2 regions of the Streptomyces sp. DSM 106670 genome follow, and region 1 is predicted to be linked to the other one. Evidence: riboswitches for the same ligand, from Rfam matches in the RefSeq annotation. Region 1 holds a riboswitch; the other holds the start of a gene.

The links. Region 1 has a riboswitch for glycine ahead of gcvP (aminomethyl-transferring glycine dehydrogenase). Riboswitches for the same ligand answer to the same signal wherever they lie in the genome.
Region 2: linked by a shared signal. The riboswitch ahead of gcvT (glycine cleavage system aminomethyltransferase GcvT) and the one ahead of gcvP (aminomethyl-transferring glycine dehydrogenase) in region 1 are both predicted to bind glycine.

Annotation. Positions count from the first base shown of each region.
Region 1 covers NZ_CM147704.1:932,009-942,895, reverse strand. The annotation lists gene ACSMXR_RS03985 (MerR family transcriptional regulator) at 1-224, shown strand, start outside; gene ACSMXR_RS03980 (DNA polymerase IV) at 332-1,798, shown strand; gene ACSMXR_RS03975 (PRC-barrel domain-containing protein) at 1,711-2,091, opposite strand; glycine riboswitch at 2,224-2,321, shown strand; gene gcvP (aminomethyl-transferring glycine dehydrogenase) at 2,515-5,400, shown strand; gene ACSMXR_RS03965 (DUF5999 family protein) at 5,521-5,727, opposite strand; gene ACSMXR_RS03960 (hypothetical protein) at 6,051-6,635, opposite strand; gene ACSMXR_RS03955 (glutamate-cysteine ligase family protein) at 7,128-8,633, shown strand; gene ACSMXR_RS03950 (substrate-binding and VWA domain-containing protein) at 8,675-10,465, opposite strand; gene ACSMXR_RS03945 (CPBP family intramembrane glutamic endopeptidase) at 10,629-10,887, shown strand, end outside.
Region 2 covers NZ_CM147704.1:6,033,966-6,044,852, forward strand. The annotation lists gene ACSMXR_RS26835 (L-serine ammonia-lyase) at 1-67, opposite strand, end outside; gene glyA (serine hydroxymethyltransferase) at 236-1,495, opposite strand; gene gcvH (glycine cleavage system protein GcvH) at 1,515-1,892, opposite strand; gene gcvT (glycine cleavage system aminomethyltransferase GcvT) at 2,023-3,138, opposite strand; glycine riboswitch at 3,315-3,412, opposite strand; gene ACSMXR_RS26855 (AAA family ATPase) at 3,576-4,268, shown strand; gene ACSMXR_RS26860 (enhanced serine sensitivity protein SseB) at 4,342-5,112, shown strand; gene ACSMXR_RS26865 (enhanced serine sensitivity protein SseB C-terminal domain-containing protein) at 5,280-6,068, shown strand; gene ACSMXR_RS26870 (hypothetical protein) at 6,108-6,524, opposite strand; gene ACSMXR_RS26875 (ABC transporter substrate-binding protein) at 6,819-8,489, shown strand; gene ACSMXR_RS26880 (ABC transporter permease) at 8,575-9,579, shown strand; gene ACSMXR_RS26885 (ABC transporter permease) at 9,581-10,543, shown strand; gene ACSMXR_RS26890 (ABC transporter ATP-binding protein) at 10,550-10,887, shown strand, end outside.

The DNA of each region.
Region 1 (10,887 bases):
TGATGAGCGACGGGGCCACGGTCTACGAATGCTCCTCGCCCGACGAGGTCGTCAGCCTGCTCCAGGGCGGGCAGGGGGTCTTCGGGATCGCCGTCGGCGTCGTCTGGCGGGATGTGGAGGCGGCGCTCTCGCAGCTGCACGGCGAGCGGGTCGACACCGGCGAGACGCTCGTCGGCCACAACCCCGCGGACGAGCTGGCGCGGCGGCGTAACCGCGCCGGCTGAGCACCGGTCGACGATCGGGACGACGAACAGCACGCAACGGGACGGTCCGGCGCTCGCAGGAGCGGCGGACCGTCCCGTTGTCAGTGCCGTAGGGCAGCATCGACGGTGTGAGACCCGCGCCCACCATCCTCCACCTGGACATGGACGCCTTCTACGCGTCGGCGGAGCAGGCGGCCAAGCCGAGCCTGCGCGGCAAGGCGGTCGTGGTGGGCGGCCTCGGCCCGCGCGGGGTGGTCGCCACCGCTTCGTACGAGGCCCGGCGCCTGGGTGTGCACTCGGCGATGCCCACCGCGCAGGCCCGGCGGCTCGCGCCGAACGCGGCCTACCTGGTGCCCCGCTTCTCGCTGTACCGGACCGTGAGCGACCAGGTGATGGAGCTGCTCGGGCGGCTGTCGCCCCTGGTGGAGCCGCTCAGCCTGGATGAGGCCTTCGTGGACCTGGAGGCCGGTGGCACGGCTGACGACACGGCGTCGGCCCGGGCGACGGGGGAGGGGCTGAGGGCGGCCATCCGGGCGGTGACCGGGCTCAGCGGATCGGTCGGACTGGCCGGTTCCAAGATGCTCGCCAAGATCGCCTCCGAGGAGGCCAAGCCCGACGGGCTGCTCGTCATCGAACCGGGCACCGAACGCGAGCTGCTCGCCCCGATGTCCGTCCGCATCCTGCCGGGGGTCGGCCCGGCCACCGGGGACCATCTCAGACGCGCGGGCATGACCACCGTCCACGACCTGGCCGAGGCGGGCGAGGCGGAGCTCGTACGGCTGGTCGGCAAGGCTCACGGCCACGGGCTCTACCGGATGGCGCTGGGGCTCGACGACCGGCCGGTGGTCGCCGAGCGGGACGCCAAGTCCGTATCGGTGGAGGACACCTTCGACGTGGACCTGCACGACCGGGTGCGGGTGCGTGCCGAGGTGGAGCGGCTGGCCGTCCGGTGCGTGGAACGGCTCCGCGCCGCCGACCGCTCGGGCCGCACGGTGGTGCTGAAGGTGCGCCGCTACGACTTCTCCACGCTGACCCGCTCCGAGACCCTCAGAGGCCCCACGGACGACCCCACGGTGGTCCGTGAGGCGGCGGGGCGGCTGCTGGAGTCGGTCGACACCACGGGAGGCGTACGGCTGCTCGGGGTCGGCGTCACGGGGCTCGCCGACTACACCCAGGAGGACCTGTTCGCCCAGGCCGCCGACGCCCGGGAGCTCGCGCAGCGGGCCGAGGAGCACCGGGCTCCGGCCGAGAAGGACGGCGGCGAGGAGACCGCCCCGGAGCCCGAGCCGGACAGCGCGGAACTGCTCGCCGCCCGGCGCTGGCCCGCCGGACACGATGTGCGCCACGAGGAGCACGGGCACGGCTGGGTGCAGGGCAGCGGCGTCGGCCGGGTCACCGTCCGGTTCGAGGAACCATGGAGCGCCCCCGGCCGGGTCCTCACGTTCCGCGTCGACGATCCGCGGCTGCGGCCCGCCGATCCGCTGCCGCTCGTCCGCGAGCCGGCCGACTACTCCTCCTGGCCGGCCAGCCTGCCGAAGTCCCGGTCGGACGCCGGATCCGCCGCGTCCTCAGGGGGCGGGGAGTCCAGCCCGTAATGCCGGTAGAGCTGCAGTTCCTGCTCGGGCGAGAGGTGCCGTCCGACGCCGAAGTCCGGCGCGCCCTTGATCAACGCGCGGTCGAACGGGACGCGGAGCGCGTCGTCGACGAACTCGCTCGGTTCCAGCGGGACGAAGGCGTCCCTGCTGAACAGGCCGGTACGGACGGCCGCCCACTCGGGCACGCCCGTCGCATCGTCGAGATAGACTTCATCCACCGTTCCGATCTTGGCGCCCTTGCGATCGAATGCCTTGCGGCCGATCAGGCGGCGCGGATCGATATCGGTCTCCACGGTGCCTCCCACTGGTCGCAACTGCTCAGGGTGGACCCGGTCGCTCCACCAGGACCACACAAGTGCAGATCCGTGGTGTCGGCCACTCGAGAGCTCCGGCACGAAGCCCGCTGGTAGGCTGGCAGTGGCTGCTGACCCCGTGCGGGAGAGTCCTCCGGTGCAGAATCCGGAGGCGCCGAAGGAGCAAATCCTCCCCGGAATCTCTCAGGCCCCCGTACCGCACGGTTGAGGTCACTCTGGAAAGCAGGGCGGTTCCGTGCGGGCGCAGGCCCAGGCGGATTCGACCCTCACCGACGGTGAAAGCCGGTACGCCTCCGGGCGGGCCGGTGAAGCTCTCAGGTTGAGATGACAGAGGGGGAGGCCGTTCGGGCACCCGCGCCGTGGTGCCCCTCGCAGGTCGTGACAGACCAGGAGGCCTCCACCATGACCCCCCGTCGCACTCCGCTCTCCCAGCTGGAGCAGGGCATTCCGTTCGAGCAGCGCCACATAGGGCCCGACGCCGGAGCCCAGGCGAAGATGCTCGCCCAGGTCGGCTACGGCTCCCTCGACGAGCTCACCGCCGCCGCGGTGCCCGACGTGATCAAGAGCGCGGAGGCCCTGAACCTTCCGTCGGCGCGCACCGAGGCGGAGGTGCTGGCAGAGCTGCGCTCGCTGGCCGACCGCAACCAGGTGCTGGCCCCGATGATCGGCCTCGGCTACTACGGCACCTTCACGCCGCCCGTCATCCTGCGCAACGTCATGGAGAACCCCGCGTGGTACACGGCCTACACGCCGTACCAGCCGGAGATCTCCCAGGGCCGACTCGAAGCCCTCCTGAACTTCCAGACGATGGTCGCCGAGCTGACCGGGCTGCCCACCTCCGGCGCCTCCCTGCTCGACGAGGGCACCGCGGCCGCCGAGGCGATGGCCCTGTCCCGGCGCGTCGGCAAGGTCAAGAAGGGCGTCTTCCTGGTCGACGCCGACACCCTGCCCCAGACCGTCGCGGTCATCGAGACCCGCGCCGAGCCCACCGGCGTCGAGGTCGTCGTCGCCGACCTGAGCGACGGCATCCCCGCCGGGATCGCCGAGCGCGGCGTCTTCGGCGTCCTGCTCCAGTACCCGGGCGCCTCCGGGGCCGTGCGCGCCATCGAACCCGTCATCGAGCAGGCCCACGAGCTCGGCGCGATCGTCACCGTCGCCGCCGACCTGCTGGCCCTCACGCTGCTCACCTCGCCCGGCGCGCTCGGCGCCGACATCGCGGTCGGCACCACCCAGCGCTTCGGCGTCCCGATGGGCTTCGGCGGCCCGCACGCCGGCTTCATGGCGGTCCGCGAGAAGTTCGCCCGCTCCCTGCCCGGCCGCCTCGTCGGCGTCTCCGTCGACGCCGACGGCAACAAGGCCTACCGCCTGGCCCTCCAGACCCGCGAGCAGCACATCCGCCGCGAGAAGGCCACCAGCAACATCTGTACCGCGCAGGTGCTGCTCGCCGTCATGGCCGGGATGTACGCGGTCTACCACGGCCCCGAGGGGCTGCGGACGATCGCCCGGCGCACCCACCGCTTCGCCGCGATCCTGGCCGACGGTCTGCGCACGGCCGGCGCCGAGGTCGTGCACGGCGCGTTCTTCGACACCCTGACCGTGCGCGTCCCCGGCAAGGCCGCGGACATCGTCGCGGACGCCCGGGAGCGCGGGGTCAACCTCCGCCTCGTCGACGCCGACCACGTCTCCGTCGCCTGCGACGAGACCACCACCCGTGCGCAGATCTCCGCCGTCTGGGCCGCCTTCGGCGCCGAGGGCGACATCGAGGCGCTGGACGCCACGGTCGCCGACGCGCTGCCGGAGGCGCTGCTGCGCTCGGACGATATCCTGACCCACCCGGTCTTCCACCAGCACCGGTCCGAGACCGCGATGCTGCGCTACCTGCGCAAGCTCGCCGACCGCGACTACGCGCTGGACCGCGGCATGATCCCGCTCGGCTCCTGCACCATGAAGCTGAACGCGACCGCCGAGATGGAGTCGATCACCTGGCCCGAGTTCGGCGCACTGCACCCCTTCGCCCCGGCCGAGCAGGCGCAGGGCTTCCTCACCCTCATCCGTGAGCTGGAGGAGCGCCTGGCCGAGGTCACCGGCTACGACGCCGTCTCCATCCAGCCCAACGCCGGTTCCCAGGGCGAGTTCGCGGGTCTGCTGGCCGTCCGTGCGTACCACCGGGCCAACGGCGACGACCAGCGCACCGTCTGTCTCATCCCGTCCTCCGCCCACGGCACCAACGCCGCCAGCGCCGTCATGGCGGGCATGAAGGTCGTCGTGGTGAAGACCGCCGACGACGGCGAGGTCGACATCGCGGACCTGCGCGCCAAGATCGAGCAGCACCGCGACGAACTGGCCGTGCTCATGATCACCTACCCGTCCACGCACGGGGTGTTCGAGGAGCACGTCGCCGACATCTGCGGCGAGGTGCACGACGCGGGCGGCCAGGTCTACGTCGACGGCGCCAACCTCAACGCGCTGGTCGGGCTCGCCAAGCCCGGCAAGTTCGGCGGCGACGTCTCGCACCTGAACCTGCACAAGACCTTCTGCATCCCGCACGGCGGCGGCGGCCCCGGCGTCGGCCCGGTCGGCGTCCGCGCGCACCTCGCCCCGTACCTCCCCAACCACCCCCTCCAGCCCGCCGCGGGCCCGGAGACCGGTGTGGGCCCGATCTCGGCCGCCCCGTGGGGCTCGGCGGGCATTCTGCCGATCTCGTGGGCGTACGTCCGTCTGATGGGCGGCGAGGGCCTCAAGCGGGCCACGCAGGTCGCCGTGCTGGCCGCGAACTACATCGCCAAGCGCCTGGAGCCGCACTTCCCGATCCTGTACAACGGCCCGGCCGGACTGGTCGCGCACGAGTGCATCGTGGACCTGCGCCCGATCTCCAAGGCGACCGGCGTCTCCATCGACGACGTGGCCAAGCGCCTGATCGACTACGGCTTCCACTCGCCGACCATGTCGTTCCCGGTGGCCGGCACGCTGATGATCGAGCCGACGGAGAGCGAGGACCTCGCGGAGCTCGACCGGTTCTGCGACACCATGATCGCGATCCGCGCCGAGATCGAGAAGGTCGCATCGGGGGAGTGGAGCAAGGACGACAACCCGCTGGCCAACGCCCCGCACACCGCGGCCGCGCTCGGCGGCGACTGGGAGCACGGCTACAGCCGTGAGGAGGCCGTCTTCCCGGCCGGGGTGTCCGCCGCGGACAAGTACTGGCCGCCGGTGCGCCGGATCGACGGGGCCTTCGGCGACCGCAACCTGGTCTGCTCCTGCCCGCCGCTGGACGCGTACGACGACTGAGACCGCCTGTCGCGGGGCGTGCGCCGTGAGCGGCGTACGCCCGGACATGCGTCGGGGCCGGTGCGGAGATCTCTCCGGGCCGGCCCCTTTTCTTCGTACGAGTGTTTCGTACGGCCGCTCTCAGGCGGCCTTCACCACGCGGCCGGCTGCCAGCGGCCGGTGCGGGGCGATGATCTGCCCGTCGGGCAGCAGTTCGCCGGTGTCCTCGAAGAGCAGGACGCCGTTGCACAGGAGGCTCCACCCCTGTTCGGGATGGTGGGCCGTCAGGCGGGCGGCCTCCCGGTCGGGTGAATCGGCGGTGGGGCAGGGTGGCTGGTGCTGGCACATGGATGGGTTCTTTCGCTGCGTCGAGTCGAGTGTCCTGCGGCTGGATGAGTTGTTCATGGCCGCCCCCGTATCAGTCGGTCCGGTCCCAGTGTTGCCCTACGGGGAAGAATCCGCAGGGATTTCGCTGCAGCACCCGTACTCCTCCCATGACGCATCACCCGCGCGGACGGTTCACCGCAACTGCACTGTCCCTTTGGGTGGTTCGGGGTGGCCGGATGGGGCTAGTCCGAGTGGGCAGCACACCGCCCCCGCAGTGATCCCCTCCGCCGGTGTGCGGGCGGACGGGGGTCGCTGCGGGGGCGGTGTGCCGGGAACGGCGCCGGTCAGGCCGAGCTGAGGAGCGGCCCGGGGGCCACGCGCAGCGAGATGACGGGCAGCAGATCGGCGACCCGGTGCGGGCGGTGGGCGGCGATGCCCGGCGGGGCCGGCGCCAGGGGCACCAGGACGTCCGTCGGCGCGAGCACCCCGCCGGCGGGATCGGCCTCGGTGTCGCCGTGCAGCCAGAGGGTGAGCATGTACAGCTCCGGGATGGACAGCAGCCGCGCCTGGCAGGCGGGGGCCGACGCCTCGGCCTGCCGGACGGCCAGCTCGGTCGAGGCGAGGTAGGGCCCCTCGAAGAAGTGCGAGAACGTCCAGCCGTCGGGGGTGAGCACCGTGTCCGCCGCGGCGATCGCGCGGCCTTCGCTCCGGATCAGGAAACGCCAGGCCGCGAGGCGTGTCAGCGGTGCTGTCCTGGCGGGAGTGATCCGGTCCAGCACATGGACGGGAAGCGGTAGTTCGGGGCTCAGCGGTCCCTGGACGGACCGCAGGGCGGACGTTTTGGCCTCGCGGACGGCGGTGGGAGAACCGAGGGCCGCGAGAACGCTGCGCAGGGCGGGCGCGGGAGCCGAGGGAACATGCAGCGGCATAGTGGGTCGCCTCTCACTTCGGAGACACGGTGGAGCTTGGGCGGGTGCAGACGGCGCTGTCGGCATGCGGGCATGCGGGCCGGAGACGGCCGGTGACGGGCGAGTCGTATCGATTCTCTGCCTCGTTGAGCGGAGTTTATATGACGCATGTTCACACAGTGTTTCCGCTAGCAGCCGCTGATATGTCGCACAAGGCGTCATCCGGCCTTCGAATCGCGGTATTCCTGGTGATTTGAGCCCGTGTTGTCGACGCTCACCTGGCGTCCTTCCGGCAGTGCGGTCGGCCGAAACTCGTCGGTGTTTCCGCCACGCATGCTCCGGCCGAAAATGCGGGGAGCCGCATGCCGCGGGAATGTGCCCCCGGTCTCCTTCAACCAGACTATCGGGTATCGGAGGCCCGTGGGGGCGTTACGGATCACTCCCACTGGGCATTATCGATCGTGATGCGAGCGGCCTGGGCCGCGGGCCGCCCACTGGAGGAGGGACCCCTAGATGGGGGAGAAGGTCGTGGCGGAAGCCGTTGACCTGTCCGATCGACAGGCCTACCGCACCAAGCTCAACCAGTGCCTGGAGGCGCTGGGCAGACTCCTGGCGGAGCGGAGGTTCGACCGTCCGCGGAACCTGATGGGGCTGGAGATAGAGCTGAATCTCGCGGGATCCGACGGGTTGCCCCGGATGATGAATCAGCAAGTACTCCAGCGCATCGCGAGCCGGGATTTCCAGACCGAACTGGGGATGTTCAATCTCGAAGTGAATATCGTCCCGCACCGCCTCGGCGGCCGGGTATTCGATCAGCTCTCGGAGGAGTTGCGGACCGGTCTCGCCTATGCCCACCGCAAGGCGGGGGAGGTGGACGCGGGGATCGTGATGATCGGAATCCTGCCCACCCTGGGCGAGCACGACGTGGTGTCCGCGAATCTCTCGGACGTGGACCGCTACACCCTGCTCAACGATCAAATGGCGGCCGCCCGGGGGGAGGATTTCGCCCTGGATATCGAAGGCGTCGAGCGATTGGTCTGCACCTCGCCCTCGATCGCCCCGGAATCGGCCTGCACCTCGGTCCAGCTGCACCTCCAGGTGACGCCCGCCCGGTTCGCCGACGTGTGGAACGCCGCCCAGGCGATCACCGGCGTCCAGATCGCGCTGGGCGCCAACGCCCCCTTCCTCTTCGGCAAGGAGCTGTGGCGGGAGTCCCGGCCGCCGCTGTTCCAGCAGGCCACCGACGTACGGCCGCCGGAGCTGGCGAACCAGGGCGTGCGCCCCAGGACCTGGTTCGGCGAGCGCTGGATCGGCTCGGCCCAGGAGCTCTTCGAGGAGAACCTGCGCTACTTCCCGCCGCTGCTGCCGATCTGCGACGACGAGGACCCGCTGAAGGTGCTGGACGAGGGCGGGGTGCCCGAGCTGGCCGAGCTGGTGCTGCACAACGGCACCGTCTACCGCTGGAACCGCCCGGTGTACGGGATCGCCGACGGCGTCCCGCATCTGCGGGTGGAGAACCGGGTGCTGCCCGCCGGGCCGACGGTCACCGATGTGATCGCCAACGCCGCCTTCTACTACGGGCTCGTACGGGCGCTCGCCGAGGAGTCCCGGCCGGTGTGGAGCAGGCTGCCGTTCGAGGCCGCCGAGGAGAACTTCACCGAGGCCTGCCGGCACGGCATCGAGGCCGAGCTGCTCTGGCCCCGGCCGGGCCGCTCCGGCGGGCTGGCCAGGATCCCCGCCGTACAGCTGGTGCTGGAGGAACTGCTGCCGCTGGCCGCCGCGGGGCTGGACGCCTGGCACATCGAGCCCGCGGACCGGGACCGCTATCTCGGGGTGATCGAGGAGCGCTGCAAACGGCGCGTCAACGGGGCCTCCTGGCAGGTGGCCACGTACCGCCGGGCCCTGGACGCCGGGCTCGGACGGGACGCTGCGCTCGCGGCGACCACCCGCCGCTATGCGGAGCTGATGCACGCGGGGGAGCCGGTGCACACCTGGCCGGTAGGTTTCCCGGCGCCCTGACGCGGGGCGCCGGACGCGCCGCGCGGGGGCCTGTCGGCCGGTCACTCCTGTGCGGCGCGTCCGTTCTGCCCCGCCGCCATGATGGCCTGCAGGATCACCGCCTGGATCTCCGCCGGGTCGCTCACCTCGTAGCCGTCGCCGCCGGTGATCCGCGCGATCTCGGCGACCTCGTCGCGGTCGGCGTCCGGGCCCACCGCGATGGCGATGACCGGGACGGGCCGCTCCGGATCGACCAGTTCCTTCAGCTCGGCGATGAGCCCGGTCCGCGAGATGCTGTTCTCGTCCTGGTTGGAGCCGTCGGTGAGGATCACCAGGGCGTTGAACTTGCCCTTCCGATACGTCGACCGGGCCTCCTTGTACGAGGCCAGCGTCGTGTCGTACAGCCCGGTCGCACCGCCCGGCACCGGCTGCAGGGCCGCGAACGCGGCCGTGAGCTTCTCCCGGTGGGTCCCGCCGCCCTTCACCGGGTCGCCGAGCCGCTTCGTGGGCATGAGCCGCCGGTAGTCCTTGTCGCCGTCCAGCGTGGTGGCGAACTCCCACAGCCCGATCTCGTCGTTCGGGGTGAACTGGCCCAGCGCCTGGATCAGCGACTCCTTGGTGACGTCCATCCTGGACTGGCCCCGGCCCGGAACGAGTGTCGCCATGGAGCCGGAGGCGTCGACCACCGTGGTCAGCCGGGCGCTCTGCACGGTGATGGTCCACATTCCCAGCGTCTCCTGGAGCACCTTCGCCGACGGCGCCTCGGCGGCCTGTTCGGCGTACGGCTGGGGCTTTCGGCCGCCCGCCGCCGCGACGAGGGAGTCCTCCGCGGTCCCGTCGCCGGCCCGGAACCCGTGCTCGGCGAACGTGGCCCGCGCCTCCCGGTCGCCCAGCAGATTCATGAAGCGCAGGGCCGCACGGGACTCCGCGGTGCTCAGCCGTGCCTCGTTCACCAGCGTGTACGGGTAGTCCAGCAGCGGCGTGCCGTCCTCCGGGTAGAAGAGATCCAGTTTGCCCCCGCCGGTCGCCTCCGCGTTGTGCGTGAAGGCCGACTGCTCGGAGATCAGGACCGCCTGGTTGCGCTTCGGGTTGCCCTCCTCGGCCCCTGACGTGCTGCGCGCCAGGGTCTCCAGCACCTGCGCGTCGCTGTCCGACATCCGCTCGGCGAGCACCTTCGCGGTCTGGGCGAGCCGGGTGTCGCTGTCCCCGCCCTGCCGCGCGGACGAGGCGCCGATGCCGGTGAGCGCCAGCAGGCCGGTGGCGCTGCGCGCCGGGTCCGCCGCACCGAGGCGCACCCGGTCGGAACCGAGTGCCGCCGCGACCAACTCGGCCCAGGAGTACGTCTTTTCGGGCCAGCCCAGGGTTCGTGAGGCGGACGGCACCATGGCCAGGGCCACCGGCGACGAGGCCACCGAGTCGGACGGGGAGACGGGAATGCCCTCGCCCAGCCCCTTGGCCCGCTCCAGCCACAGGTCGGAGTCGGGCAGCCAGACCTGGAAGTCGGGTTCCACGCCCCCGGCGAGCGCCTCGGCGACCTTGTGCGAATCGCGGGCCAGCACCTCCACCGCGAGGCAGCGGCCGTCGGCCCTCACCTCGTCCGCGCGGACCTGCTCGGCCACGGAGCGTACGGCGGGGGCGATGTCCGGGGAGGCGACCACGGTCAGCTGGACGGTGGAGTCCCCGCAGGGCCCGGAGAACGACAACAGGCCGCCCTTGACCGCCACCGCCCCTCCCGCCGCCACGGCGAGGACGAGCACAGTGGCGATGGCGACCGTGCGACGCCGGCGCCGGGGGCTTTGGTGGTCCCGGCGTCCTTCCGCCGCGTGGTCGTCGGGCAAGCTATGACGTCCCATGTCGGTGGTGCCCCTCCTTGAGGATGAAACAAGGAAAGGGGGACCGCGCCATCAGCGATGGCGGTCGTCCCCCGGCCTGTCGCGCATGATCTTCGTACGTGCATTCGAGACACTAGCGGGACGGTTGGCGGGATGAGACGCGATTGCAGAACAAAAGGCAGGTGTGCAGGTGGAGGCCGGGCGCGTGGCTGATTCTTTTCCCCAAGAGGCCGTGTCACGAAGGATCTTGCGGTCCGAGGTGGTACTGGTCCTGGCGCTCTCGCTGGGCGCCAGTGCACTCTCCTCCCTCATCAGTTTTGTCGGATCACTGACGAAACCGGGAGGACTGAAGGACCAGGCGGCGAAGCTCAACGGTTCGTACGCTCCGGACCGCCCATGGCTTGATCTGTCCTGGCAAATGTTCGGAATCGCAACGGCGCTGG
Region 2 (10,887 bases), 5.1 Mb from region 1:
GGCCCACCGTGTGGGAGCTGGACGGGCCGATGCCGACCGAGAAGAGGTCGAAGACCGAGATGGCCACGGGAGTACTCCTTGGGGTTGGAAGACGCCGTTGTCTGCCTGGGTGGTGCGGGACAAGCGGGGCAAGCGGAACAAGAAGGATCGGCGGGGACACGGATCGGGGCACCGCGCTCACTCTGTTCAGTGTGCGCGGTGCCCCGCCCGAACGTGCAGAACCGCAGGCCAGGTGTTACTTCAGGCCGGGGTACAGCGGGAACTTCTCGGCCAGCGCGACCACGCGGGCCTTGAGGTCGTCCGCGTCGTAGGACGGCTTGAGGGCGGACGCGATGATCTCCGCGACCTCGGTGAAGTCCTCGGCGCCGAAGCCGCGGGTGGCCAGCGCCGGGGTGCCGATCCGCAGGCCCGAGGTGACCATCGGGGGACGCGGGTCGTTCGGGATGGCGTTCCGGTTGACCGTGATGCCCAGCTCGTGGAGCCGGTCCTCGGCCTGCTGGCCGTCCAGCTCGGAGTTGCGCAGGTCGACCAGGACCAGGTGCACGTCGGTGCCGCCGGAGAGGACGGAGACGCCCACCTCGGTGACGTCCGGCTGGACCAGGCGCTCGGCCAGGATGCGGGCGCCGTCCAGGGTGCGCTGCTGGCGCTCCTTGAACTCCTCGCCCGCCGCGATCTTGAACGAGACCGCCTTGGCCGCGATCACGTGCTCCAGCGGGCCGCCCTGCTGACCCGGGAAGACCGCCGAGTTGATCTTCTTGGCGAGCTCCTGGGTGGAGAGGATCACACCGCCGCGCGGACCGCCGAGGGTCTTGTGCGTGGTGGTGGTGACGACATGGGCGTGCGGCACCGGGTTGGGGTGCAGACCGGCCGCGACCAGGCCCGCGAAGTGCGCCATGTCGACCATCAGATACGCGCCGACCTCGTCCGCGATCCGGCGGAAGGCGGCGAAGTCCAGCTGGCGCGGGTAGGCGGACCAGCCGGCCACGATCAGCTTCGGCTGGGACTCCTTGGCGAGGCGCTCGACCTCCTCCATGTCCACGACACCGGTCTCGTCGACGTGGTACGGGACCACGTTGTAGAGCTTGCCGGAGAAGTTGATCTTCATGCCGTGGGTCAGGTGACCGCCGTGGGCCAGGTTCAGGCCCATGATCGTGTCGCCCGGCTTCAGCAGCGCGAACATCGCGGCGGCGTTCGCCTGCGCACCGGAGTGCGGCTGGACGTTCGCGGCCTCGGCGCCGAACAGGGCCTTGATCCGGTCGATCGCGATCTGCTCGACGACGTCGACGTGCTCACAGCCGCCGTAGTAGCGGCGGCCGGGGTAGCCCTCGGCGTACTTGTTGGTGAGGACGGAGCCCTGCGCCTCCATGACGGCGACCGGAGCGAAGTTCTCCGAGGCGATCATTTCGAGGGTGGACTGCTGACGGTGGAGCTCGGCGTCGACGGCGGCGGCGACGTCCGGGTCCAGCTCGTGGAGGGAGGAGTTCAGAAGCGACATCAGGGGGTCCCTTAAGGTCTCAGTTGCCGGAGAACGCGGTGTACTCGTCGGCGGAGAGCAGATCGGCCGGCTCCTCCGCGACGCGCACCTTGAACAGCCAGCCGCCCTCGAAGGGAGCGGAGTTCACCAGCGAGGGGTCGTCCACGACGTCCTGGTTGGCCGCCGTCACCTCACCGGTCACCGGCGAGTACAGATCGCTGACGGACTTGGTCGACTCCAGCTCGCCGCAGGTCTCACCCGCGGTCACCGTGTCACCGACCTCCGGGAGCTGGGCGTAGACGACGTCACCGAGCGCGTTGGCCGCGTACTCCGTGATGCCGATCGTGGCCACGCCGTCCTCGACGGCCGACAGCCACTCGTGCTCCTTGCTGTACCGCAGCTGCTGGGGGTTGCTCATGACCTGAATTCTCCTGTACGCGGGGGAGTGCTGATGAACGGTGGTCTTACGGTGTGAGACGGAGGTACGTCACTTCTGTGACGCCTGCGTGCGGTGAGAAGGCCCGGAAACTACTGGTTCTTCCGGGATATCACTTCTGGCGCTTGTAGAACGGCAGCGCGACGACCTCGTACGGCTCGTGCGTGCCCCGGATGTCCACGCCCACGCCCTCGGTGCCCGGGGCGGCGAAGGCCGCGTCCACGTAGGCCATGGCGATCGGCTTGCCCAGGGTCGGGGACGGGGCGCCGGAGGTGACCTCGCCGATCACCTTGCCGTCGGCCACGACCGGGAAGCCCGCGCGCGGGACCCGGCGGCCCTCGGCGACCAGGCCGACCAGCTTGCGCGGCGGGGCGGTCTCGGCGCGCTCGGCGGCGGCCTTCAGCGCCTCGCGGCCGACGAAGTCGCCCTCCTTCTCGAACTTCACGACCCGGCCGAGGCCCGCGTCGAACGGGGTCAGCGCGGTCGTCAGCTCGTGCCCGTACAGCGGCATGCCCGCCTCCAGGCGCAGCGTGTCCCGGCAGGAGAGGCCGCACGGGATCAGGCCGTGCGGCGCGCCGGCCTCGGTCAGCGCCCGCCACAGCTGCTCGGCGTGCTCGGGCGCGACGAACAGCTCGAAGCCGTCCTCGCCGGTGTAGCCGGTACGGGCGATGAGCGCCGGAACCCCGGCGACCGTGCCCGGCAGGCCCGCGTAGTACTTCAGCCCGTCCAGGTCGGCGTCGGTGACGGCCTTCATGATGGCGGGCGACTCCGGGCCCTGGACCGCGAGCAGCGCGTACGCGTCCCGGTCGTCGCGCACCTGGGCGTCGAAGCCGCCGACGCGCTCGGTCAGCGCGTCCAGCACGATCTGGGCGTTGCCCGCGTTGGCGACGACCATGTATTCCGTCTCGCCCAGGCGGTAGACGATCAGGTCGTCCACGATCCCGCCGTCCTCCTGGACGATCATCGTGTAGCGGGCCCGGCCGTTGCCGACGGTGGCGATGTTGCCCACCAGCGCGTAGCTCAGGAAGGCCGCGGCCTCGGGACCGGTGACGGTGATCTCGCCCATGTGCGACAGGTCGAAGAGCCCGGCGCGGGTGCGTACGGCGTTGTGCTCGTCGCGCTCACTGGCGTACCGCAGCGGCATGTCCCAGCCCGCGAAGTCGGTCATGGTGGCGCCGAGCGAGCGGTGCAGCGCGTCGAGGGCGGTAAGACGGGGGGCAGTGCTCATGGATACGGCTCCAGGGCATGACGACGTCAGGACGGAAAATCCTCCCCATCTGTCATCGGAACCTGAGAGGTTCGCCGATAGCCCCTGACGGGGTATGCCCCTGGGGGCGCCCCTGTTCACAGGGCTCGGCTTGCACCTTGGGTGGAGCCGCAGGGCGGCTCGCTTTTCAGATCTGCCTCATCCACGCGGTACGGGGCCTGAGAGATTCAAGGGAGGATCTTGCTCCTTCGGCGCCCGGCTCACACTGTGGCCGGAACTCTCCCGCGCGGATTCGAACGGCCGGTATGCAGTTGGCGGGGTCATCATCGCACGCATCGGGGGAGAGTGGGGGGCCCGGTCCCCACCCGGGGGAAGACGGCGAGGTCGGTTGTGCCGTATTGCCTTTTCTTTACACTTCAGGAGCAGGCGTGGGTGACCCGACGGCAGGGGGATGGGCGATGACGTTGCAGCGGTCGGTACCGACCGCGGGGGTCGCGCACGACGCGATGCCCGCACAACCCGGCGCACCCGTAAGAGAGCAGCTCACACGGGGTGCGCCGGTGGTACGTGACCTGCGCGGGCGTGCCCGCTGCGCCCCGTACTGCCTCGATTTCACCGCCGGTGACGTCGTGGTCGTCTCCGGGCTCCCCGGCAGCGGGAAGTCGACCCTCATCCGGCGGGCCGTGCGCGGCCGCGCCATCGACTCCCAGAACACCCGCGACAGCTGGGCCGCGGCCCTGCCCCGCTTACTTCCCTACGCCCTCTACCGCCCCCTGGTGCGCGCCGCGCACTACCTCGGCCTCTGGAACGCCCTGCGCTCCGGCGAATCCGTCGTCGTGCACGACTGCGGCACCCAGACCTGGGTACGCCGCTGGCTCGCCCGGCACGCGGTGAGCCGGGGCCACGCCCTTCATCTGATCCTGCTCGACGTGACGCCCGAGGTGGCCCGGCAGGGGCAGCGCGAGCGCGGCCGCGGGGTCTCCGGCTACGCCTTCGCCCGCCACCGGAACGCGGTGGCCCGGCTGCTCCGCGACACCGAGCAGGGGCTGCTGCCCGCCGGCTGTGCCTCCGCGGTGCTGCTGGACCGGCCGGCGGCGGGGGCGCTCGGACGGATCTCCTTCACGGAGGCCGAGGTCGCCGCGAGCCGCTGAAGGTTAGGGTGCTGGCCGGAGCACGACGGCCGCCGCGCGCGGCGGCCGAGGGTCGAGAGAGGGCACAGAGGCAGTGGACATTCCGGCACCCGCACCGGCGCACCCCCAGCAGGGGTGGCCCGCCAACGAGCTCGAAGAGGTGCTGACGGCCTCGCTCGGCGTCCCGGACGCGGGCGGCCGCCTCGTCGAGGTGCTCGGCCGCAGCTCCGTCTGGGTGCCGCTGCCGAGTGGCGGCAGTCCCGCCAGCGCGGACCTCGACCTGCCGATGATGGAGATCGACGGCGCCGCCTTCGTCCCCGTCTTCAGCTCCGAGGCCCAGTTCCTCAGCTGCGTCGGCAGCCATATGTCCTTCGCCGTCGCGCCCGCCCGCGACTTCGCCCGGGGCCTGCCCCCGCAGGTCGGCATCGCGGTGAACCCCGGCGGCGCGGTCGGCATACCGCTTCCGCCGCCCGCCGTCGCCGAGCTCTGCCGGGCCGGGCGCACCGCCCTGGACGGGCCCGCCACCGGCGGCCGGGTCAAGCTCTACGAACCGGACTGGCAGCACGACCCGGTCGACTTCCTCACCGCCGTGTCCGAGGAGTTCGAGGCCACCGGCGTGGTGAGCACCGCCCGCCGGTCGCTGGCCAGCATCGAGGGCGGCGACCCGGTCCTCTTCGTCGGCGTCGAGTTCGCCACCTGGGACGGGGCGGGCCAGAGCGCGCCCATGGACGCCATCGGCCGGGCGCTGGGCCGGGTCCAGGTGCCCTGGCCGGTCAACCTGGTCCTGCTGGACGTGGCCCAGGACCTCGTCGGCGACTGGATGCGGGAGAAAGTGCGCCCGTTCTACCGGCGCGAGGGCCACTGATCCACCGGTACGAGGCCCGACGGCGGCGACCGGACCGGGTGCCGCCGGACCGTGGCGTCAAGTCGGTGTCAGAAGTGGCGCATAAGCTGGTTTGATGGCGTGGTCGCTCCCGTGTGCCCGGGAGCGGTGGCGCGAACGCGATGGATCGACGAGGGGCGGGACCCAGGGTGAGTGCGTCAGGCACCGCGGCGGCCGGGAAGGTCGAGCACATGCTGCGCCAGGTGACCCCCGGGCGTTACGACACCTACGAGGCGCTGCTCGCCGCGGTCGCCGAGGGCCGGATCTGGATGCTGCTCTGGCACGGCACGGCGGGCTCGCCGGACGCCCAGTACGGCAACATGGAGATCGAGGGCCTGGGGTACGCGCCCTGCGTCACCTCCGCCCAGGAGCTCTCCGCCAGTGGCTGGAACCGTTCCCACGAGCTGGTCACCGGACGCGATATCGCCCGCGCCCTCTTCCCCGACCGCTGGGGCATCTGGCTCAACCCGCACGCCCCGGGCGGCGGCGTCGGCATCCCCTGGCTCGACCTGCGGCGCATCGCCACCGGCCTGGACCGGCTGCCCGCCGGACCGCTCCGGCTCTCCGAACCCGCCATCGAGCTCCCGCAGTTCTACGCCCTGCTCACCCAGAACGCCCACCGCACCCCCGCGATCCGCTCGCTGCGCCGCGCCTGGGTGCACCCGGCGGTCGGCGTGCCGTATCTCGCGATCGGCCTGGACCTCTACGACACCGGCCGCGCCGCCGTCGAATCGGTGCGCGAGATGATGCGGCAGTCGGTCGCGGCGGTCCCCGACGGGCTGCCCGTCTCCACCGTCGCCCTGTCCGACGAGTACGACCCGGTCGGCATGTGGCTGCGCGCGAACGCCCGCCCCTTCTACGACCGCGAGGCCCACGCCCCCGCCGGCCCGCCGCCCCTCGCCGCCCCCGGATACGGCTACCCGCCCCAGCCCCGCTGAGCCCCGGAGCCGCCCTGCCGGCAACCCAGCCGGCCCCGCTCAGGGCTCCTCGACGGCGTTCAGACGGGTGACCTGAGCGGCGTAGTCGGCGGTTCGCAGCGCGGATGTGCCCGAGGCGTACAGCGCGGCGCCGGCCGTGGCCAGGGGGAGGGAGAGCAGGAAGGCGGCGAGCATCGGCCCCCAGTCGCGTTCGGCGGCACAGAGCCTGCGCTCGGTCTCGGAGTGCGACGCCTCGTCGGAGGAGGCGTCACGGTGGAAGGCGCGGGAATCGCACGCGATCGTCTCGGAGCGCACGCCGTACTCGATGGTGAACGAGAAGAAGAGCTGGTAGGCCAGCCAGAGCCAGATGAGGACGGCCACGGCCACCATTCCCCGGCCCCACCCCTGTTCGCGCACTCCGCGCCTGCGGAACTCCCTGTCGTACACCTGGGCGTGTGAACTGATGAGCGGAAGCATGAGGCGAAGCTAGCGCAGGCGGGCCGGCCCCGGACCGGGGTCGAGCGGTCGGGGGCGCCCGCCGTCTCCGTACCCGGGTGCCCGCCGTCCCCGTCCCCGGTCACCCTCCGTCGAACACCCCTCGATGTCCGGCTTGTTAACTTCCCCCGGGAGGATGTCCCGGAACTGGACGGTTTGTTAACTGTCCGGGTCTCGACTAGGTCTCACCGCTATCCGGACTGTTCTCTTGCGGTGGGCACCGTCTGTAGTGTGCGGCCATCAAACCTCACCACATGGCGAACCAGGGGTGGACCCATGCGAATATTCAAGTCCCGGGCTGTCCGGGCGATCACGACAGCGGTCGCTGTCGGTCTGATCGCCACGGGCTGTTCCAGCGAGCGGGACGAAGGCGGCTCCAAGGGGGGCGACAAGGACACCTTCGTCTTCGCCGGAGCCGGTGACCCCGGTTCCCTCGACCCGGCCCTCGCGAGCGACGGCGAGACGTTCCGCGTCACCCGCCAGGCGTTCGAGGCGCTCCTGGAGCACGAGCCCGGTGGGAGCAAGCTCGTCGGCGGCCTCGCCGAGAAGTGGGAGAGCGACCCGGCCGGCAAGGTCTGGACGTTCAACCTGCGCAAGGGCGTGAAGTTCCACGACGGCGAGGCGTTCAACGCCGCCGCGGTCTGCGCGAACTACGACTACTGGTTCAACTGGACCGGTACGTACCAGTCCAGCGCGGTCTCCTACTACTGGCAGACCATCATGGGCGGGTTCGCGAAGAACGAGGACCCCGAGACGCCCAAGGCGAACTACAAGTCCTGCACCGCCAAGGACGACAACACGGCGGTCATCGAGGTCAACGAGCCCTCGGCGAACCTCCCGGGCGGCTTCTCGCTCCAGGCCCTGGCGATCCACTCGCCGAAGGCCCTCAAGGAGTACGCGAAGCAGAACGCGACCGCCAAGGGCGACGCGATCACGTACCCGAAGTACAGCCAGGAGGCCGGCACGGTCGCCGGCACCGGCCCGTACAAGATCGTGAAGTGGAACAAGGGGAACAAGGAAGTCTCCCTGGAGCGCTTCGACGACTACTGGGGCGCCAAGGCCAAGGTGAAGAACCTGGTCTTCCGCACCATCTCCACCGAGGAGACCCGCCGCCAGGCGCTCCAGGCCGGTGACATCGACGGCTACGACCTGGTCGCGCCGGCCGATGTGACGACGCTGGAGAAGGAGGGTTACGAGGTTCCGACCCGTGACGTCTTCAACATCTTCTACGTCGGTATGAGCCAGTCGGCCAACCCGGCGCTGAAGAAGCCCGAGGTCCGTCAGGCGATCACGCACGCCATCGACCGCGAGAACCTCGTCAACACCCAGCTGCCCGAGGGCGGCAAGGTCGCGACCCAGTTCATGCCCGACACGGTCGCCGGCTTCTCGGACAAGGTGAAGACGTACCCGTTCGACACCGCCAAGGCGAAGGACCTCCTCAAGCAGGCCGGCGAGGAGAAGCTCTCCATCGACTTCTGCTACCCGACCGAGGTCACCCGCCCGTACATGCCCGCTCCGCAGGACATGTTCGAGCTGATGAAGGCCGACCTGGAGAAGGCCGGCATCACCGTCAAGCCGAAGGCCATGAAGTGGGCCCCGGACTACCTGGACGCCACCGAGGCGGGCTCCTGCGCCCTGCACATGCTCGGCTGGACCGGTGACTTCAACGACGGTTACAACTTCATCGGCACCTGGTTCGCCGGACCGGACAAGCAGTGGGGCTTCAAGGACCAGAAGGTCTTCGACGCCGTGAACGCCGCTTCCAAGGTCACCGACCCGGCCGCCCGCACCGAGGCCTACAAGAAGGCCAACGAGGTCATCGCGGAGTACGTCCCCGGCGTGCCGATCTCCTCGTCGCCGCCGGCCATCGCGTTCGCCAAGAACGTCAACCCGCCGAAGGTCTCCCCGCTGACGCAGGAGAACTTCGCCGAGGTCTCCTTCAAGTAATCGCACACCAGCGGGTCCGCCCGGCCACAGCAACCAGGTGGCCGGGCGGACCCGCATCGACGCACGTGAGAAAGGGGCATGCGGGGTGCTGCGACTCGTCGTAAGAAGACTTCTCCAGCTCATTCCCACCCTGCTCGGCCTGTCGGTCCTGCTGTTCCTCTGGCTGAACCGACTGCCCGGCGGACCCGCCTCAGCGATCCTGGGCGAGCGGGCCACCGAAGCCGAAGTAGCGAGAATCAACCGGGCACTCGGGCTCGACGAGCCGGTCCACGTCCAGTACTGGCGGTTCCTCAAGCGCATCTTCGAGCTCGACCTCGGAACCTCCACCCAGACCGGCCAGCCGGTGTGGGACGAATTCACCCTGCGCTTCCCGGCCACCGTGGAGCTCAGCGTCGCCGCCATCCTGATCGCCGTGGTCGTGGGCATCCCGATGGGCTACCTGGCGGCCAAGCACCGCGGCGGATGGCTGGACGTCGCCTCCGTCTCCGGATCCCTCCTCGGCATCTGCATCCCGGTCTTCTTCCTGGCCATGCTGCTGCGCGGGATCTTCTCCGTGGAACTGGGCTGGTTCCCGAGCCAGGGCCGGCTGACCACCGGACTCAACGCCACCGACATCACCGGATTCTCCGTACTGGACGGGTTGTTGACCGGCGAATTCGACGCGAGCTGGGACGCGATCATGCACTTGATCCTGCCCGCCGTCGCGCTGGCCTCGATCCCGCTCGCCGTGATCGTCCGGATGACCCGCGCCAGCGTCCTGGAGGTGCTCGGCGAGGACTACATCCGTACCGCCGAGTCCAAGGGCCTGGACAAGAAGACCGTGCGCGGCCGCCATGTGCTGCGCAACGCCCTGCTGCCCGTGATCACCGCGGTCGGCCTGCTGACCGGCAGCCTGCTCTCCGGAGCGGTGCTCACCGAGTCCGTCTTCGACTTCGGCGGCATCGGCTCCTTCATCCGTACCGCGATCGACGGCCGTGACTACCCGGTCCTCGTCGGATTCATTCTCTTCATCGCGATGGTGTACGTGCTCATCAACCTCCTGGTCGACCTCGCGTACAGCATCATCGACCCGAGAGTGCGGGTGCACTGACGTGACGATCATGACCAACAAAGCAGACAAGATCGACCGTCTCGCCGAGCTGACCCAGAGCACCGAGACCGTCACCGGCACCAGCCTGTGGCGCGAGGCGTTCCGCAGGATGCGCTCCAGCAAGATGGCGATCATCGGCGCGGCGATCATCGCCGTGTTCATCCTCGTCGCGATCGTCGGCCCCTGGGTCGCCCCGCACGGGCCCACCGCGCAGAACTGGCGCAGTGAAGTCTTCCCCAACCAGGGCAAGTTCGTCGGCATGCGCGGCGAGAACTGGTTCGGCCTGGACCACCTGGGCCGCGACATGTTCTCCCGCTGGCTCGTCGGAGCCCGGCAGACGCTGCTCGTCGGTGTCGTCTCCATGCTCATCGGCCTGATCGTCGGTGCGCTGGTCGGGGTGCTGTCCGGCGCCGCCGCCACCCTCGGCGGCAAGATCGGCCAGCGCGTCGACACCGTGATCATGCGCTTCACCGACATCATGCTGTCGCTGCCCTCGCTGCTGCTCGCCGTCTCCATCGCCGCGGTCCTCGGCCAGTCGCTGACCACCGTGATGATCGCCGTGGGTGTCGTCCAGATCCCCATCTTCGCCCGCCTGCTGCGCGGTTCGATGCTGGTCCAGGGCGGCGCGGACTATGTGCTCGCCGCGAAGGCGGTCGGCATCCGGCGCAAGCGGATCGTGCTCACGCAGATCCTGCCGAACTCGCTGAGCCCCGTGATCGTCCAGGCCACCCTGAGCCTGGCCACCGCGATCATCGAGGCCGCGGCCCTGTCCTACCTGGGCCTCGGCAACCCCGACCCGGCCGTTCCCGAGTGGGGCGTGATGCTCTCCCAGGCGCAGCGCTTCTTCGACAACGAGCCGATGATGGCCGCCTACCCGGCCGTCGGGATCATCATCACGGCCCTCGGCTTCACCCTGCTCGGCGAGTCCATGCGCGAGGCCCTCGACCCGAAGTTGCGAGGCTGAAGTCCCATGTCACTGCTCTCCGTTGAGGAACTCAGCGTCACCTTCACCGCCCGCGGCCGCAAGGACGCCACGGCCGTGGACGGCGTCTCCTTCGAGGTCGACCAGGGCCAGGTCGTGGGCCTGGTCGGCGAGTCGGGCTGCGGCAAGTCCGTCACCTCGCTCGCCCTGATGGGGCTGCTGCCCCGCAAGGCCGCGAGGATCGGCGGCCGTGCCGAGTTCGACGGCCAGAACCTGCTGACCATGAGCGAGCGCAAGCTCCGCGACATGCGCGGCAGCCAGCTGGCGATGATCTTCCAGGACCCGCTCTCCTCGCTGAACCCGGTCGTCCCCATCGGGATCCAGGT